DNA from 4 places in the Sodalis sp. RH16 genome. Region 2 is predicted to be linked to each of the others. Evidence: predicted binding sites of a transcription regulator. Region 2 holds the regulator's gene; each other region holds the start of a gene.
What was found. Region 2 encodes sigma-54, which starts transcription at its own class of promoters, with help from an activator protein. Its sites were predicted from a motif close to GTTGGCACANNTTTCGCTNT; they were not measured.
Positions count from the first base shown of each region.

Region 1 (4,822 bases), 560 kb from region 2:
ACCACTCCGGCCGCAGGCTGACGCGGGAATCGTCGATGACCCCCAGGCCGCGCCACTCGCTGGCGCCTTCGGTGATAAAAACCCGGTCCATCGCCTCCTGCGCCAGTCTGTTGCCTTCGTCCGGCACCACGCGCCGGTATTGGTTTTCCACTGTACAGCGTCCGTCCACATATTGCTCGCACAGCATCAGCAATCCCTGCAGGATATCGCCGGGTTCAAAGCCGGTCACCACCACCGGTTTATGGCAGATATCGCTGATATAGGCATAAGGCCGCTGGCCGATAACCATGCTGACATGGCCCGGGGCGATAAAGCCGTCGATGCGCACATCCGGCTGAGCCAACAGGCTTTTCAAGGTGGGCATCAGGGTAATATGCTGGCAGAAAAGAAAGAAGTTCTCCACGCCGTCGGCCCGCGCCTGCTGCAGGGTCATGGCGCTGGCGGGCATGGTGGTTTCAAAGCCAATACCGAAAAACACCACCTGCCGATCCGGATTGTTTTTGGCAATGGCCAGGGCATCCAGCGGCGACCAGACCATGCGCACATCCGCCCCCTGCTGGCGCGCGGTCAGCAGGGATCCGTTCCGGCCGGGCACCCGCATGGCGTCGCCGAAGGTACAGAAAATGACCTCGGGCCGCATGGCGATTTGCACACAGGCGTCGATGCGGCCGGCCGGCAGGACGCAGACCGGACATCCCGGACCGTGGATAAACTCCAGCGACGGCGGCAGCAGCTTATCCAGGCCGAACTTGAAAATGGCATGGGTATGGCCGCCGCAGACTTCCATTACCTGTAAAGGCTGCTCGGCGGTATAAACCGTATGGGACATACGTTCGCCGATGCGCGCCACCAGCCCCCTCACCAGCTCCGGCTGGCGATATTCATCAACGAATCGCATCGGTTTCACCATTGTGCAAAAAACAGCCATCAACAAATCGCATCGGTTTCGCCTTTGCGCAAAAAACAGCCATCAACGAATCGCATCAGTCTCGCCTCCCCGCAGGAAATAGCCTACGTCCGCTTCCACCTCCCCCATTGCCTGCAAGGCTTCCAGCGTGTCCCGCGCCTCGGACTCATCCAGCAGGCTCATGGCAAACCCTACGTGCACCAGGACCCATTTTCCCGGCAGCGCCGCCATGTCGGCATCATCGGCGCAAACCAGACGGACATTGACCCGCCGTTTGACGCCGCAGACGTCCACCCAGGCGTTGCCGTAGCCGTCGTTATCGAGCTCCACCACCTGACCGGGGATGCCTATACACATGTTTTTTCTCCAGCCCGCTCCCGCGGGCATAGTGATCGGCGACGATTACAGGCGCCGCTGCTCTTCCAGCCAGCTCAGCCAGGCATCCATGCCCTCGCCGCCGGTGGCGGACACCATCAGTACCGCAATGGAAGGATTGACCCGGCGGGCATTGGCGATACAGGTATCGACATCGAAACGCACCCAGGGCAATAAATCAATTTTATTGAGGATCATCAACCCGGCGGCGGCAAACATATGGGGGTACTTTAACGGCTTGTCCTCCCCTTCGGTCACCGACAGCACCACGACTTTACAACGTTCGCCGAGATCAAAACCGGCGGGACAAACCAGATTGCCGACATTTTCGATGAACAGCAGGCTGTTTTCCGCGGGATCCAGACGCAGGGCGGCGTCATGCACCATCTGCGCATCCAGATGACAGCCTTTACCGGTATTGACCTGGATCGCCGGCGCCCCGGTGGCGCGGATACGTTCGGCATCATTGGTGGTTTGCTGATCGCCCTCGATGACGGCACAAGGGATGCGGTCCTTCAGCCGCAGCAGCGTTTCCGTTAACAGGCTGGTCTTGCCCGAGCCGGGGCTGGAGACCAGGTTCAGCGCCAGGATGGCGCGCTGCTGGAAATAGTGCCGGTTATGGTGCGCCAGCCGGTTGTTTTTATCCAGGACATCAATTTCGATTTCCACCATCCGCCGCTGGCTGAGGCCCGGCGCATGAGTGCCCGCCTCCCCCCGGCCATAATCCAGGTCCCCCCGCGCATCGGCCTGGGGGGTAAACCCGGCCGGACCCGCCGCCGGAACCGGGCCGGGTTCACCGGCGGCGGTTAACGGCAGTGTTTGGCCGGGGGCGAGCTGGTAATAATGATTGTGGACTTCCCCATGATAGTGATGGTGGTGAATGACCTGCGCCGGCGCGGCGGGAAACACCACATGCCTTGGCGCCAGCGCCGCGGAGGGCCGGACTTCGCGCTCGGGATCATAGTGTGTGCGCTGATGGCCGCCATACGCCGGACCATCGTAGCTATGGTAATGATCGCCATGGTCGTGGCCATCGTGGCAATGGTAACGATCGCCATGGTCCCGGCCATCGTGGCTATGTTGATGCTCGTCGTGGTCATGACCATGGCGAGTATGTTGATGCTCTCCATGCCGATGGCCGTGAAGGCCGTCACCCGGTTGATTTTCATCGCCTTCGATATGACGTTCACCCTCGGCACAGCCGCAGGTACTGCACATGGCATGTCTCCTGTCATTATGAAAGTGGCGTGGCCGCTAACCCCACCCTGGGGAGTATACCCTCAAGCCACTTCCAATCGTTTGATCTGGATATGGTCGTGGGCGTCGGTGTGTAATTGATGTCCGCCGCACAAAGGGCAGACCAGGATCGGGACGCCCGGCAGGGTAACCTGCCGCCGGCAATGGCCGCACCAGGCCTCTGCCGGCTGCTGCTCAAGATGCAATACACATCCTTCGGCCAGTGTCCCGCGGCACACCATATCGAAACAGAAATTCAAAGACTCCGCTTCCACGCAGGAAAAGGCCCCGAGGGACAACCAGACGGCGGTAATACGCCGCGCGCCGTTCGCCCGCCCCTGCTGTTCCAGGATCTCCAGCGTATTTTGCGCCAGCGTCAATTCGTGCATGAGTCTCTCCGCGGTACCACCGATGCCTCTCCTATAAAGCTATGCAAGACGGGTGCCAGCGGAAAAACGGACATCCGCCGCAGGCTGAGCGACGGCGGAGACTCGGTTTTAATAAGTTAAATCAATCAATTACCAAATAATTTTCATTCGCGGCGCCTTCAGACAGAGCGCGCAATCCCGTCGTCATAAGTGACGACGGCCCAGGGGCCCGGCCTGTCGACACTTATGACGATATCCCCTTCTCTGCAGCCTGTTTTTACCATTGATGGCCGCGTTAACCCCCGGCCTATGGCCTCCCCGGGCAATAACCCTACTCATGGCATGGAAAATGCTTAGGTGCCGGTATGAATAAACCAAGCAGCCTGACTGTCATCCGTTTCTCCCGGAGGAGAGGGTTATGAACCGCTTTGTTATCGCGGAGCCACAGCTTTGTATTGGATGTAATACCTGTATGGCCGCCTGTTCCCAGGTCCATAAGGCCGCCGGATTGCAGGCGCATCCCAGACTGTCCGTTACGCGGACCGATGAAGAAAGCGCCCCCATGCTCTGCCGCCAATGTGAAGATGCGCCTTGCGCCCGGGTCTGCCCGGTGAATGCCATTACCCACGGCCCCGACGCCATCGTGCTCAATGAAAGCCTGTGCATCGGCTGTAAGTTATGCGGATTGGCCTGTCCGTTCGGCGCCATTACGCCCTCCGGCAGCAAACCGGTGAATATACCGACGATGTTTGAGAATTTCATCCCGTCGCAGCAAATGGCGGATGTGCCGGAGAGCCCGGCGAATATGAACCCCTTTCTGGCCTGGAACGCCGGGATACGCAGCGTCGCGGTGAAGTGCGATCTCTGCGGCTTTCATCCCGACGGACCGCAGTGTGTGCGGGTCTGTCCTACCGACGCGCTGGTGCTGGTAAGCGACGGCGCGGTGGAACAGGTCAGTATGTCGCGCCGCCAGTATGCCGCGCGCTGGCTCTCCGCTGGTCTGGACTCGCTTTCCCCCTCTCAACCGGAGCAGGAGTAAACATGGACGCATTTCGGTTACTTGGCGGCTCCCTCGGTTGCTATGCGGTGGGCGCCATCCTGTCATTGCTGCTGGCGCGGCGGGAAACGCTGGCTATCCAGGCCGCCGGACTGACGGCCATGGCCGGCGGCATCCTTGGCCTGCTGGCGGCCGCCAGCGTGCTGTACAGCGGCGAGACCCTGACCTACAGCGCCGCCGGGCCCTTCCCGTTTGCCGCCTTCAGCGTCCGGCTCGATAGCCTGGCGGCTTTTATGCTGTTGGTGATTTCGCTGCTGGTGACGGTGTGCGCCCTCTACTCCCTGGCCTATGTGCGGGAGTATCTGGGAAAAGGGGCGGCGGCGATGGGGTTCTTTATGAACCTGTTTATCGCCTCCATGGCCACGCTGGTGGTCATGGACAATGCCTTCTGGTTCATCATTTTCTTCGAGATGATGTCGCTGGCCTCCTGGTTCCTGGTCATCGCCGACCAGGATGAAGAGTCCATCAATGCCGGTTTGCTGTATTTCTTTATCGCCCACGCCGGGTCGGTGCTGATCATGATTGCCTTCTTCCTGATGTACCGCCAGAGCGGCAGTCTGGAATTCGCATCGTTCCGCACCCTGTCCTTAAGTCCCGCCGGCGCCTCGGTGGTATTCCTGCTGGCGTTTTTCGGCTTCGGCGCCAAGGCCGGCATGCTGCCGCTGCACAGCTGGCTGCCGCGCGCCCATCCCGCCGCGCCGTCCCATGCATCGGCGCTGATGTCCGGGGTGATGGTGAAAATCGGCATTTTCGGCATCATCAAGGTAGGTATCGATCTGCTGGGGGCCAGCGAACTGTGGTGGGGTATCCTGGTGCTGGCGTTCGGCGCGGTCTCCTCGGTGCTGGGCGTGCTGTATGCCCTGGCGGAGCACGACATCA
Region 1 is NZ_CP178737.1:2,971,126-2,975,947, reverse strand. Features, by position in the region: gene hypD (hydrogenase formation protein HypD) at 1-898, opposite strand, end outside; gene hypC (HypC/HybG/HupF family hydrogenase formation chaperone) at 971-1,264, opposite strand; gene hypB (hydrogenase nickel incorporation protein HypB) at 1,310-2,500, opposite strand; gene hypA (hydrogenase maturation nickel metallochaperone HypA) at 2,563-2,907, opposite strand; gene ACL2XJ_RS13655 (4Fe-4S dicluster domain-containing protein) at 3,305-3,925, shown strand; gene hyfB (hydrogenase 4 subunit B) at 3,928-4,822, shown strand, end outside.
Region 1: hypA (hydrogenase maturation nickel metallochaperone HypA) is a predicted target of sigma-54. The motif match lies at 2,948-2,967, and genes of this name have one in related genera.

Region 2 (4,822 bases):
AAAGCTTTGCACCAGATCGAATAATTTCATGGCTGGCCGGGCATGCATGCCGAGACGATTCTTGATTTCCACCGTTTGCTTGACTGTCATGAGCGTTTTTCCAGGGTTCGGTGTCTGGATTGGACATTTTTGCCGCGGGAGCGGAAATAATCCGCCAACTGCTCGGCAACATACACTGAACGGTGTTTGCCGCCGGTACAGCCAATGGCCACCGTTAAATAGCTGCGGTTGTTGGTCTCCAGCATCGGCAGCCACAGTTCGAGATAACTTCGGGTTTGGTAAATGAAATTATGGACTTCGGTGTGCCGGTCGAGAAAGGCCGCCACCGGTTTATCCAGACCGGTCATCGGCCGCAGTTTCGGATCCCAGTGCGGGTTGGGCAGGAATCGTACGTCAAAAACATAGTCCGCATCGATGGGCAGGCCGTGTTTGTAGCCGAAGGACTCGAACACCATGGTCAATTCGCGCTCGCGTTTGCCCAGCAGCCGGGTGCGGAGCATTTCCGCCAGTTCATGCACCGACATTTCCGAGGTGTCGATAATCAAATCGGCCCTGGAGCGCAGCGGTTCCAGCAGTTCGTTCTCCTGATCGATGGCGCTTTCCAGCGACAGGTTCTTGCTCGACAGCGGGTGCAGGCGCCGGGTATCGCTATAACGGCGGATCAGGGTGCTGCGCTCGGCGTCGAGAAACAGCAACTGCGGCGAAAAGCTTTGCGGCAGGTTATCCATTGCATGCTCGAAAATTTCCGGCGTTTCGGGCATGTTGCGCACGTCAATACTGACCGCGGCGGAAATATTGCGATCCGCCAGGGTGGCGGCCAGCTGCGGCAGCAATACCACAGGCAGGTTATCGACGCAATAAAACCCCATATCTTCCAGCGCGCGTAGCGCCACTGACTTCCCTGAACCGGATCGACCGCTGACAATCATCAGCACCATGACGACTCCCCTCTGGCATTAACATCGACGCATTGGCGAAGAGGCCGCTATTTCCGCCAATCAAACCCCGCGGGTCGGTAAGCGTAGGACACTGCGCGTTAAGACCCGGCTTCTGTTTCCGTCATGATTTCATAAAGTTCTTCGTCGCTTTGAGCAGCGCGTAGCCGGCGGCAGACCGTTTTATCAGCCAGACGCTTGGCTACCAACGATAGCGTATGCAGGTGCGTTTTGCATTGTTCCGCCGGCACCAGCAGGGCAAAAAGCAAATCCACCGGTTGATTATCGATGGCATCGAAGGCGATGGGCTGCTCCAGGCGGATAAATACCCCCACCGCCCGCAGCGTGTCCTCTTCCAGTTTGCCGTGGGGGATCGCGATTCCATTACCGATACCGGTACTGCCCATGCGTTCACGGGTTAATACGGCGTCAAATACCACCTGCGGCGCCAGGTTAAGCTGTTTGGCCGCCAGTTCGCTGATAATTTCCAGCGCGCGTTTTTTGCTCTGGCACTGAATGGAGCCGCGGGTGCATTCAAGGCTTAACACCGTATTGATTTGCATTGCTGTATCGTTAGTCATTTCGTTTCACTTAGGCGCTGATTCACCTTTAAGACTCATCGGCCCATTATACCCGTCATCTTGCGAGTCGCGGGTGTGTTGGCTTAGTTACTCGGCTCATCCATGAGCCTCGCCATTACGAGCCGATGCGAGGTCAGGCTGCGACAATGGCTACAGTGAATTAAAACTGTTTCAGTTTATCTTTATGCTTATTAAGTTGACGCGCCAGCTTATCTATCAGCAGATCGATGGCGGCATACATATCATCCGCTTCCGAAGTCGCGTGCAGCTCGCCGCCATTGACATGTATCGTCGCTTCAGCGATCTTCTGCACCTTTTCGACTTTTAGAACAATATATACCTGATTGATTCGGTCGAAGTACTGTTCAAGCTTGGAAAATTTCGCAGTAACGAAATCGCGTAACGCATCGGTGATATCAACACGCTGTCCGGTAATATTCAGCTGCATAGTGTCTTCCTTCTCTGTGGAGGTCAAACCAATTGTTTTCGCTGGTTCGACGGCGGGATGGATAAGGACTCACGATATTTTGCCACGGTACGCCGTGCTACCATAATACCCTGATCGGAAAGCAGGGTGGTCAGCTTGCTGTCGCTGAGCGGCTTCGCCGGGTTTTCTGCGGCGATCAGTTTTTTCACCAGCGCGCGAATGGCCGTTGAGGAAGCTTCGCCGCCCCCTTCGGTATTGACGTGACTGGAGAAAAAATATTTAAGTTCGTAGATACCGCGCGGGCTGTGCAGATATTTTTGCGTGGTAACGCGAGATATGGTTGATTCATGCATATCCACCGCCTGGGCGATATCCGCCAGCACCATGGGACGCATAAACTCTTCCCCCTGTTCGAAAAAAGCCTGCTGCTGCTCTACGATGCAGCGGGTGACTTTCAACAGGGTGTCATTACGGCTTTCAAGACTTTTAATCAGCCAGCGGGCTTCCTGCAGGTGGCTGCGGATAAACTGCCCGTCCGCATCGTTTCGGGTGGTGTTGCCCAGCGCCGCGTATTGCTGATTGATTTTAAGGTTGGGAATGCTGTCGGTATTGAGTTCCACCGTCCAGCGGTTATGCACTTTGCGCACCAGGACATCGGGTATCACATACTGCGATTCGGTGGTATTGATGGATTGGCCCGGGCGGGGATCCAGGGATTGAATCAGCGCCATCGCCGATTTCAACACCTCTTCTTTCAGCCGCGTCGACCTCAGCAGGGTACGGAAATCGTGGCTGGCCAGCAAATCCAGGTAATCGGTGACGATAAGCCTGGCTTCCGCCAGATACGGAAAATCCTTTGACAGCTGCGACAGCTGAATGAGCAGGCAATCACGTAAATCCCGCGCCGCCACACCCACCGGATCGAATCGCTGGACTCGTTTCAGCACCGCTTCCACTTCATCCATGGTCACGCTCTCTACGCCGATGCTCTCCAGGATATCTTCCAGCGGCACGGTGAGATAACCGGTCTCATCCACCGCATCCACGATGGAGGTGGCGATAGCGATGTCGGTGTCGGAAAAAGGCGTCAGCTCCACTTGCCACATCAGGTAATCCTGCAGCGTCTGAATGGTCTCGCCCTGGTAAATCGGCAGCTCCTCGTCGCGGTAATCCGTACCGGTGCCGGACGGGGTGCCCGCTGAATACATTTCGTCCCAGGTAGCGTCCAGCGGCAGTTCTTCCGGCATATCCTTTTGCTCCATCGCCTCGCGGGTATCGAGGGATTCGGAGTCGGGAGCGTCGTGCGGCGTGTCTATTTCTTCATGAACGTCCGATTGTTCGAGTAAAGGATTGCTTTCCAGCGCAGTCTGTATTTCCTGCTGGAGTTCAAGCGTGGACAATTGCAACAGACGTATCGCCTGCTGTAACTGCGGAGTCATGGCCAGTTGCTGACTAAACCTGAGTTGCAAACCTTGCTTCATATGATGCGTTAATTAACCTCATGGCCCTTCATTCTTCAGGACACCTTATCAGAGGCGGAACTCTTCGCCCAGATAAACACGTTTCACCTGCTCGTCCTGGAGGATTTCAGCCGGGGACCCGTGCGCGATGAGTTTACCCTGACTGACTATATAAGCACGCTCGCACACGTCCAGCGTCTCGCGCACATTATGATCGGTAATCAACACCCCGAGCCCGCTGTCGCGCAAATGTTCGATAATTTTTTTGATATCGATAACGGAAATCGGATCCACACCGGCAAAAGGTTCATCAAGCAAAATGAATTTAGGGTTGGCGGCCAGGGCGCGGGCGATTTCCACCCGGCGCCGCTCGCCGCCGGAAAGAGATTGTCCCATATGATCGCGCAGATGGGCGATATGGAACTCCTCCATCAGGGCATTGGCCCGGTCCTCGCGCTGGGCGCCGCTCAAATCCTTCCTGATTTGCAGCACCGCCATCAGATTATCATAGACGCTGAGGCGGCGGAAAATGGAGGCTTCCTGCGGCAGATAGCCGATACCCCGGCGCGCGCGGGTATGCAGCGGCAGGATACTGATGTCGTCGTCGTCAATAACGATGCGGCCGGCGTCGCGCTGAATGATGCCCACAACCATGTAAAACGTGGTGGTTTTGCCCGCACCGTTGGGTCCCAGCAATCCGACAATTTCGCCTGAACTGACCTTGAGGCTGACGTTTTCCACCACATGGCGGCCTTTGTAAGCTTTAGCCAGGTTTTCCGCGATTAATGTTGCCATAGGAGCTGTTAACCTTGTTAATTAGCGGCGGGTTTAACCGCCGGAGCGGCCTTCTTGGCCGGTGCGGCTTTAGCAGCCGGTGCGCCCGGCGCGGCCGGGGTTTTATCCTGCAACTGGGACGGCACCAGCACGGTTGTCACCCGCTTGCCTTTGTCGCTGAAGGCCTCCATCTGCTGCTGTTTCACCAGATAGGTAATACGATCGCCTTTGACGTTGCTGTCCAGCTGTTCGATGTAAGCGTCACCGGTAAGAATGACATAGTCGTTGGCCAATTCGTAACGCACCTTCTGCGCATGGCCCTTCACCGGTTTACCGCTGTCCTGCATCTGGTAGAAGGTCACCGGATTTCCGTAGCCTTCCACCACTTCCTTGCCCTGCACGCCGTTGGGACGGGTAATGACGACCTTATCCGCCCTGATATCGATGGAGCCTTGTTTTACCACCACCGTGCCGGTCAGCGTCACGGTATTGGTGAGCATATCAACCGCCTGCTGCGCGGAGTCAACATTGATCGGCTGGTCGGTATCGCCGGTCAGCGCCATGGCCTTGGCGCTGAGCAGTAACAGCGCGCCGGCGGCGATGATGTTATGGATTTTGCTGCTGGTTCTGAATTTCATAAGAGGT
Region 2 is NZ_CP178737.1:2,408,342-2,413,163, forward strand. Features, by position in the region: gene npr (PTS phosphocarrier protein NPr) at 1-90, opposite strand, end outside; gene rapZ (RNase adapter RapZ) at 87-938, opposite strand; gene ptsN (PTS IIA-like nitrogen regulatory protein PtsN) at 1,037-1,516, opposite strand; gene hpf (ribosome hibernation promoting factor) at 1,677-1,964, opposite strand; gene rpoN (RNA polymerase factor sigma-54) at 1,988-3,424, opposite strand; gene lptB (LPS export ABC transporter ATP-binding protein) at 3,473-4,198, opposite strand; gene lptA (lipopolysaccharide ABC transporter substrate-binding protein LptA) at 4,216-4,815, opposite strand; gene lptC (LPS export ABC transporter periplasmic protein LptC) at 4,784-4,822, opposite strand, start outside.

Region 3 (4,822 bases), 730 kb from region 2:
TGCCGCCGTCCGCCTGTTCAAACCGACCCTGGCGGACCTGATTGGCGCCGGTAAACGCGCCTTTCTCATGGCCGAACAGTTCCGATTCAATCAAATCCTTGGGAATGGCCGCCATATTCAACGCGATAAACGAGGATTTGGCGCGCGGACTGTGGCGATGCAGGGCATGGGCCACCAGCTCTTTACCGGTACCGGACTCGCCGTTGATCAGCACGCTGATGGAGGAGCGGGACAGGCGGCCGATAATGCGGAAAACGTCCTGCATGGCCGGCGCTTCACCGATAATATCGGTGGTGGGGCCGTTGGCGGGCTGGACGCGCGCCGGCTGCTGCTGTTCGAGATAATGGCTGACCGCGCGCTCCACCAGCGCGACGGCTTCGTCGATATCAAAAGGCTTAGGCAGGTAATCGAACGCGCCCTGCTGGTAAGCGCTGACTGCGGCATCCAGATCGGAATGGGCGGTCATGATAATGACCGGCAGCATGGGATGACGCTGCTTGATCTGTTTCAGTAACGCCAGACCGTCCATACCGGGCATCCTGATATCCGATAACAACACGTCCGGGGTTTGGGTTGATAGCGCATCCAGCACTTCGCTACCGCCTTCAAAGGTGGCGCAGGTTAACCCGGCTCCAGTGAGGGCGCGTTCGAGCACCCAGCGGATGGAGCTATCGTCGTCGACGATCCAGACTATCCCTCGTTGCATAGTGACCTCACTGGCGAATAGGCAGGTAAACCGAAAATTCGGTATGGCCCGGCCAACTGTTAAATTCAATTTTCCCCGAATTCTGATCGACAAGACTGCGGGCGATGGATAACCCCAGGCCTGTTCCTCCTTCGCGGCCGCTGACCATCGGGTAGAAAAGCGTATCCTGCAATTGCGCGGGAACGCCGGGGCCGTCATCTTCAATATCGATACGGGCTACCAATCGATAGCGCACGCCGTGCAGCGTAAGCTGGAAAGCCGTTCGGGTCCGGATGGTTATCGTTCCCCCGTCTTCGCCCAAAGCCTGGAGCGAATTACGGGTGATATTCAGCAATACCTGCTCCATTTGGTCGGGATCGTGGGCTAATTCGGGCAGACTGGGATCGTAATCCCGCAACAAGGTCACATTGTCCGGTTTTTCCAGCGAGACCAGTTGAAACACCCGTTCCGCCACCTGATGGATGCTTTGCGTCACGTGCATGCCGGGCTGCTGCGGTCCCAGCAGTCGATCCACCAGGTTGCGCAGGCGATCCGCCTGCTCGATGATGACCTTGGTATATTCCAGCAAGGAGGGATCGGGGAGCGCCTTTGCCAGCAGCTGCGCCGCGCCGCGTAATCCGCCGAGGGGGTTTTTGATTTCATGGGCCAGCCCGCGCACCAGATCCCGCGCCGCCACCTGCTGGGCATGCTGGATTTGTTCCTGGCTCAGACGCCGCTGATTGTCCATCGGCGCCAGTTCCATCAGGAAATAATCTTCCGGCAGGCGTTGCACGGTAAGGGAAAGGATATGCGCCCGTCCGTCCACCACCAGGGTAACTTCATTATCGGTAAACCCTTGTCCGGCATTAAGGCTTTCGCGCATCAATTCGACGTTGAGGGAAAAATACCCCATTAATTCAGGCAACGGCGTACCGAAAAGCTTACGGGAACTTTGCGCCAGCAGCTGTTGCGCCGCCGGGTTGGCGTAATGAACGGCAAGATCGTTATCTAGCAGCAATATGCTGTTTATTAACGAATTTAGGATCTGCCCAGCATCGGGCAATGAGCCTGTAGCCATAAAGCAGTCTCCCGCACTATTCTAGTGCATTTTAGTCCATTAGATAATATTGCGCATGGCTACGCGCAAGGTTTGCTGGAGAAAAAAGCCCATCCGAAGATGGGCTGAAAGTTTCCACGGCAACAAAAAACACAATGTAATTAAACGCTGTAATACAACTCGAATTCCACCGGATGCGGCGTCATACGGATGCGGTCAACTTCTTCAGTACGCAGCTCGATGTAAGCATCAATGGTATCGTCAGTGAAGACGCCGCCGCGGGTCAAAAACTCGCGATCCGCGCTGAGGGATGCCAGGGCTTCATCCAGCGATCCGCATACCTGAGGAATTTCCTTCGCTTCTTCCGGAGGCAGATCGTACAGATTCTTGTCCATGGCATCGCCGGGATGAATCTTGTTGATGATGCCGTCGAGTCCGGCCATCAGCAGCGCGGCGAAGGCCAGATACGGATTGGCGGCCGGATCCGGGAAGCGCACTTCGATACGGCGTCCTTTCGGGCTCGGCGATACCGGAATACGGATTGAGGCGGAACGGTTGCGGGCGGAGTAGGCCAGCATCACCGGCGCTTCATACCCCGGGACCAGACGTTTGTATGAGTTGGTGGTGGGGTTGGTCAGCGCATTGATGGCTTTAGCGTGTTTGATTACGCCGCCGATGTAGAACAGCGCCGTTTCGGACAGGCCGCCGTACTTGTCGCCGGAGAACAGGTTGTTGCCGTCTTTGCTTAAAGACATATGGCAATGCATGCCTGAGCCGTTATCGCCGAAAATCGGTTTGGGCATAAAGGTCGCGGTTTTGCCGAAGGCGTGGGCGACGTTATGCACGACATACTTGTAAATTTGAATTTCGTCGGCTTTTTTCACCAGGGTGTTAAAGCGGGTGGCGATTTCGTTCTGGCCCGCGGTAGCCACTTCATGGTGATGGGCTTCCACCACCAGACCCATTTCTTCCAGGGTCAAACACATGGCGGAACGCAAATCCTGTGATGAATCCACCGGCGGTACGGGGAAATAGCCGCCTTTGATGCCCGGACGGTGGCCTTTGTTGCCGCCTTCAATAACCTTGTCGGAATTCCAGGCCGCTTCGACGTCGTCGATGGCAACGTGGGAACCGGAAATGGAGGAACCGAAGCGGATATCGTCGAACAGGAAGAATTCAGGTTCAGGTCCGAAAAAAACGGTATCGGCGATGCCGGATGATTTCAGAAAATCTTCAGCGCGCTTGGCGATGGAACGCGGATCGCGATCGTAACCCTGCATGGTGGCCGGTTCAAGGATATCGCAGCGGATGATCAGTGTGGTTTCTTCATAGAACGGGTCAAGCATGGCGGTGCTTGCATCGGGCATCAGCACCATGTCTGATTCGTTGATGCCTTTCCAGCCGCCGATTGAAGAACCGTCAAACATTTTGCCGTCTTCAAAGAAATCGGCATCCACCTGATGGGCCGGTATTGTGACGTGCTGTTCTTTCCCTTTCGTATCAGTGAAACGCAAGTCGACGAATTTGACTTCGTGTTCATTTAGCATCGTCAAAACGTGTTCAGCGGACATACTTATATTCTCCCGGATGTGCCATTGTCGTCGTGGAACGAAATCGTATGGTATGGATTTTTTAAACTTACCTAGGCTAAGCTTAACTAAGCTAAAACTGTGCCAACATTGCTAAATGAACGCGAGGCGCCGAATTGCGGCCTTTTAACGGTTGCCAAGCTGCACCAGATTGGGGGGGTAGTGCTATTTTAGTGCATTTGTGCGCTGAGTGGGCACTATTTTGGTGCAATGCGTGCGAATAATTGAAACATTGCACTGATAAAGGGATGATGGGGCGCTGAAAATGACGCAAATGCAGAGAACAGCGCGATCTTGTTTAGTCCTTCGCCTATAACGTGTACAATAACGCGCTATTTCTAATGCCTGAGGCAAAGTTGTGATCGAAAATTTGCGTAACATCGCCATCATCGCGCACGTCGACCATGGGAAAACCACCCTGGTCGATAAGCTGTTGCAACAATCCGGAACATTGGGTGACCGCAATGACGCCACCGAACGCGTGATGGACTCCAACGATTTGGAGAAAGAACGGGGAATTACCATCCTCGCGAAAAATACCGCTATCAATTGGAACGGATACCGTATCAATATCGTTGATACCCCCGGACATGCCGATTTCGGCGGTGAGGTTGAGCGCGTCATGTCCATGGTGGACTCGGTGCTGCTGCTGGTGGACGCCATGGACGGACCCATGCCGCAAACCCGTTTCGTGACCCAGAAAGCCTTTGCTTACGGTCTCAAGCCTATTGTGGTCATCAACAAAGTAGACCGGCCCGGAGCACGCCCCGATTGGGTGGTGGATCAGGTGTTCGATTTATTCGTCAACCTCGGCGCAACCGATGAGCAACTGGATTTTCCGATCATATATGCCTCCGCGTTGAACGGGGTCGCCGGCTATGAACATGAAAACATGGCCGAGGATATGACGCCGCTGTTCGAGTCGATCGTGAAGAATGTCGAAGCGCCCAACGTTGATAGCGACGGTGCGTTCCAGATGCAAATCTCCCAGCTTGACTACAACAGCTATGTTGGCGTTATCGGTATCGGCCGCATCAAACGCGGTTCGGTCAGACCGAACCAGGCAGTGACCATCATTGACCACGAAGGCAAGCGCCGCAATGGCAAAGTGGGTCAGGTGCTCGGGCATATGGGCCTGCAGCGTATCGAGTCCAAACTGGCTGAAGCCGGTGACATTATTGCCCTGACCGGTCTGGGTGAACTGAATATCTCCGATACCATCTGCGATCCGGCCCAGGTTGAAGCGCTGCCGCCGCTGACCGTGGACGAGCCTACCGTCTCTATGTCCTTTGGGGTTAACACCTCGCCGTTCTGCGGCAAAGAAGGCAAATACGTGACGTCCCGCCAGATCCTGGAGCGCCTGAACAAAGAGCTGGTGCATAATGTGGCGCTGCGGGTGGAAGAAACCGAAGACCCGGATACCTTCCTGGTGTCGGGCCGCGGCGAGCTGCATTTGTCGGTGCTTATCGAGAATATGCGCCGTGAAGGTTT
Region 3 is NZ_CP178737.1:1,679,466-1,684,287, reverse strand. Features, by position in the region: gene glnG (nitrogen regulation protein NR(I)) at 1-706, opposite strand, end outside; gene glnL (nitrogen regulation protein NR(II)) at 714-1,763, opposite strand; gene glnA (glutamate--ammonia ligase) at 1,904-3,313, opposite strand; gene typA (translational GTPase TypA) at 3,690-4,822, shown strand, end outside.
Region 3: glnA (glutamate--ammonia ligase) is a predicted target of sigma-54. The motif match lies at 3,401-3,420, and genes of this name have one in related genera.

Region 4 (4,822 bases), 760 kb from region 2:
GTAGCCATGACCGTATTGATAAACGCCAGTCCGGCGATTTCATTGGCGGCGCTGGCGGAACCGGCGTTGAAGCCAAACCAGCCGACATAAAGAATGGCGGTACCGGTGAATACCATCGGCAGGTTATGCGGTTTAAATGATTCTTTACCAAAGCCTGCGCGTTTGCCCAGCATATAAGCGCCGATCAGACCTGCACTGGCGGCGTTGATGTGTACCACCGTACCGCCGGCGAAGTCCAGCGCGCCCATGGACGCCAAATAACCGCCCGCCCACACCATATGCGCCATCGGCACATAAGAGAATGTCAGCCAGATAACCACAAAAATCAGAACGGCGGAGAAACGGATGCGTTCCGCCAGCGCGCCGACGATCAGACCCACGGTGATACAGGCGAAAGAACATTGGAACGCCACATGCACCAGCTGATAGAAAGTCCCCATCAACGCCGTGGTTTCAATGTTTTTCAGCATCGCCCAGGTAAAGCCGCCGAAGAAGGGATTGCCTTCACTGAAGGCCAAAGAGTAACCGTACAGCATCCACAGCACGCAAACCATGGCAAAGGTTACCGCCACCTGGGTCAGCATTGACAGGACGTTTTTGGCGCGTATCAAGCCGCCGTAAAATAAAGCGATGCCCGGTAACGTCATAAACAGCACCAAAGCGGTGCTAATCATCATAAACGCATTATCGGCCTTATCAACAACAGGTGTCGCGGCCATGGCCCATGTGGGCAACAATGCCACTGCCCCAAGACCGGTTAATGAGACAAGTTTCTTCATTTTCATTCATCCCTATCCACAAAATTCGCGCGTGTCGTTAAAGTGCTGCTTCATCGGTCTCGCCGGTACGAATGCGAATAACCCGTTGTAACTCAGCAACAAAAATCTTGCCGTCCCCGATTTTACCGGTGTAAGCCGCTTTACTGATGACGTCGATAACTTCATCCAATTGATCATCGGCAATGGCAATATCAATTTTCACTTTTGGCAGGAAATTAACGCTGTATTCAGCCCCGCGATAAAGTTCAGCATGGCCTTTTTGCCGTCCAAACCCTTTTACCTCGGTGACCGTTAGCCCTTGAATACCCACAGCAGAAAGTGCTTCTCGCACGTCTTCCAATTTAAATGGTTTTATCACCACGGTTACCAGCTTCATATGCTCCCCCTCAAGAATTTGGATCCGAACTCGCGACCACTACGCCTGAGTAAAGCAAAGCATGTGCCATAAATGTTTTGAAATAGAAATTTACCCTTCGATGCCTGCCCATGGAGCGCGGGCAGGTTTGTCTTTGATTTTATCGGAAGCTGCGTCCAAAGAGAGGGAGAATAGGTGCACCAAAAAGAGGCGCCGCGCCTGATAAGGGTGCATTGGCGCGGGTGAATGCTGGTTAATGCCCGATTGCGGTGCGGGTAGATGTAAATGGGCGGACCATTCAGCCCGCCCGCCGGTAAGCAGGCGCATCACGAACTATGCCGAGCCTTGGTAAAAAGCCCCGTCAAACCGTCGGCGCTATGGGGGTCGCCAATATCCCGGCGGTACTCAAGGCCCGGCCTGCCTGCTGTAGCTGGTACATTTGGTAATAACGCCCCTGCTGTCGCAGCAGGAAATCGTGGGAACCCCGTTCTACCGCTTCGCCGCGATGCAATACCAGGATTTCATCGGCATCGACTATCGTGGACAGCCGGTGGGCGATAACCACCAGCGTCGTCTGCCGGCGGATGGTGGCCAGCGCCCGTTGGATTGCCTGCTCGGTGCCGGAGTCGATATTGGCCGTCGCTTCGTCCAAAATGAGGATTTCCGGCGTCGATACCATGACCCTGGCCAGCGCCAGCAGCTGCTTTTGCCCCACCGACAGCGTGTTACCCTGTTCGCCGAGCTCGGCATACAGTCCGTCGGGCAGCGCACGCACCAGTTCGGCCAATTGCACCTGTTCAAGGACCCGCCAGACCTGGGCTTCGGTGATATCCCGCCCCAGGGTGATATTGGTGAATACCGTATCCGCCATGACCACCGGATCCTGCTGGACGATAGCCACGCCTTGCCGGAGCACCCGGTGCGACAGGCTGTCGATGGAGCGTCCATCGAGCAGTAAGCGGCCCTCATCGATACGGTAGTACCCCATCATCAGATTGGCCAACGTACTTTTTCCGCTGCCTGTATGTCCCACCAGGGCGATAAAGCTGCGGGATGGAACGGTGAGCGAGACGTGTTTTATCACCGGCGCGCCGTCCCGATAGCCAAAGGTCAAATCACGGATGTCTATGCGTCCGCTGCACAGGGGCTTATCATCCGCGCCGTATTGCTGCCGGTGGCCATCCATCAACTCGAAGATACGCTCCCCCGCCACCACCGCCTGCTGCAGCATGGATTGCTGTGTAGTGAGTTCAATCAGCGGCTCGTTCAGCCGTCCCAGGTAGTTGATAAAGGCATATAGTACCCCTACCCCCACCGAACCTACCGGGCTGAAGCCAAACAGCATCAACAGGCCACACAGCACCAGGGCGGAGAGAAGGCTCAATAACGGCCGCAGGAGGAAACCCTCCAGCCTGAGCGTCTGCATGCGGGCCAGATAGTGTGAGTGGCTGGCTTCCGCCAGTTTTTTTCCGAATCGCTGCTGCTGCCGGAACTGCTGTATAACGGTCATACCGCTGATTGCTTCGTTAAAACCGTCATTGATATCCGCCAGATAGGCGCGCAGACGACGCACGATGGGTGTGCTGTAATATTGGTATATAGACATCACCAGCGCCACCACCGGGAAGATGACCAGCGCAACGCAGGCCATGCGCCAGTCCAGCGCGAACATGGCCACCAGCATGGCCACCACCAGCGCGATACAGCGCAGCCAGGTGGACATCACGGTTATATACAGATCCTTCACCACCTCGGTATCGTTGGTCACCCGGGAAATAAGCTGTCCCACCGGCTGGGTATCGAAGGTACTCAAGGGCTGTCGCAACGAAGCATCCATCACTTCGGTACGCAGCTGTTGCACTATGTCCAATGCCGTACGGTTAAACAGCAGGGCCTGAAAATAGCGCAGCGACGCGGAGATAAGCTGCAGCGCGATATATGCCAGGGCCAGCCCGGTCACCAGCAGCGCGGGGAAACGCTTAAGAGGCACCACGTGATCGATAAAATAACTGATGACCACCGGCCCGGCCACTTCCGCCGCCGCCGCCAGCCAGAGCATCACCACCGCCCGGATCAAGGGTTTGCGATAGGGCGCGCTGTAAGACAGCAATCGCCTCAAGGTGGGCCATTGGGTTTGCCATTTACGCATCGGCCGCCTCCGGCGCATCGGGATCGGCGGTCAGGGCCTCTTCCAGCTGCTGATAGCGGAACATATCCCGGTACCAGCCCGGCTGTTGCAACAGCCCGCGGTGTTGTCCCCGCTGGGTGACCGTGCCATGGGCCAGCACCAGGATATCATCCGCCGCATGGAGCGCTGACAGCCGATGCGCAATGATGATAAGGGTACGATCCTCGCCCCACTGGCGTAGGTTGCGCAGGATGGTATGTTCGGTGCGTCCGTCGACGGCGGACAGCGCGTCGTCCAGCAACAGGATTTCCGCTTCCAGCAGCAGGGCCCGGGCGATGGACAAACGCTGCTTTTGGCCGCCGGACAGCATAACGCCCCGTTCACCCACCTGGGTTTCGTACCCCTGCGGTAACCTGAGAATGTCATCATGCACGCAGGCCAGCTCAGCCGCCTGTTCAATTTGCCGTCGGGTGGCGTCCGGCCTGCCGAGGGCGATATTATGCGCCACGGTATCGGAAAACAGGAACGGCGTTTGACTGACCACCGCCAGACGCCCGCGCCACTCGTCAAGCTTGACGGACGGCAGCGGAATGCCGTGAAACCGGATCTCCCCGCGGGTAACATCGAAATGACGCTGGATAAGGGACAGCAGCGTGCTTTTACCGGCGCCGGTGGGACCGCAGATACCCAGCATTTTCCCTGGCGACAGCATCAGCTGGATATGGGTCAGGGTCGGCTGCAGGGTATGGGGATAGGTAAAACTGCCGATATCCACCTGCAGCGTTCCGCGCCCGGGAGGCAATGCGCTGATGCCGTCCGCGATTTCCGGCGCTTCATCGAGGGTCTGCCGTATACGGCTGTAGGCGGCGCTGCCCCGCTCGACGATATTAAACATCCAGGCCAACGCCAGCATCGGCCAAATCATCAACCCCAGATACATGATGAAACTGGTGAGCTGGCCAAGGGTCAGTAAATCCCGCATCACCATCCAGCTGCCGCCGCCGATGGCCAATAAATTAGAGAATCCAACCGTCAGATAAATGGTCGGGTCAAAACGGGCGTCGATACGCGCCACCCGCATATTCTTCGCGCCGGCATCGGCGGCCACCTGTACGAACCGGTCCGATTGGTAATCTTCCAGGCCGAAAGCCTTGATCATCCGGATACCGGTCAGGCTTTCCTGGGTCTGATTATTCAAGGAGGAGAAGGCGGCCTGCGCCGATTTGAAACGCCGATGCAGTTCATCGCCATTGTGTTTGACAATCAGCGCCATAATCGGCATCGGCACCAGGGACAGCAGCGTGAGCTGCCAACTGATCTGTACGCTCATCACAACCAGCACCGAGCAGCCCATTACCAGCGAATCCACCAGGGTCAACACCCCTTCCCCGGCGGCGAACACCACCCGATCCACATCATTGGTGGCGCGGGCCATCAAATCACCGGTGCGGTGGCGCAAATAGAAGCCGGGCAGCTGCCCGCTGAGCAATCGGTAGAAACGGGCGCGCAGTTCCACCGCCAGCTGATATGACGCACCGAATAACAATACGCGCCAGACAT
Region 4 is NZ_CP178737.1:3,169,741-3,174,562, reverse strand. Features, by position in the region: gene amtB (ammonium transporter AmtB) at 1-779, opposite strand, end outside; gene glnK (P-II family nitrogen regulator) at 817-1,155, opposite strand; gene ACL2XJ_RS14560 (SmdB family multidrug efflux ABC transporter permease/ATP-binding protein) at 1,496-3,283, opposite strand; gene ACL2XJ_RS14555 (SmdA family multidrug ABC transporter permease/ATP-binding protein) at 3,276-4,822, opposite strand, start outside.
Region 4: glnK (P-II family nitrogen regulator) is a predicted target of sigma-54. The motif match lies at 1,207-1,226, and genes of this name have one in related genera.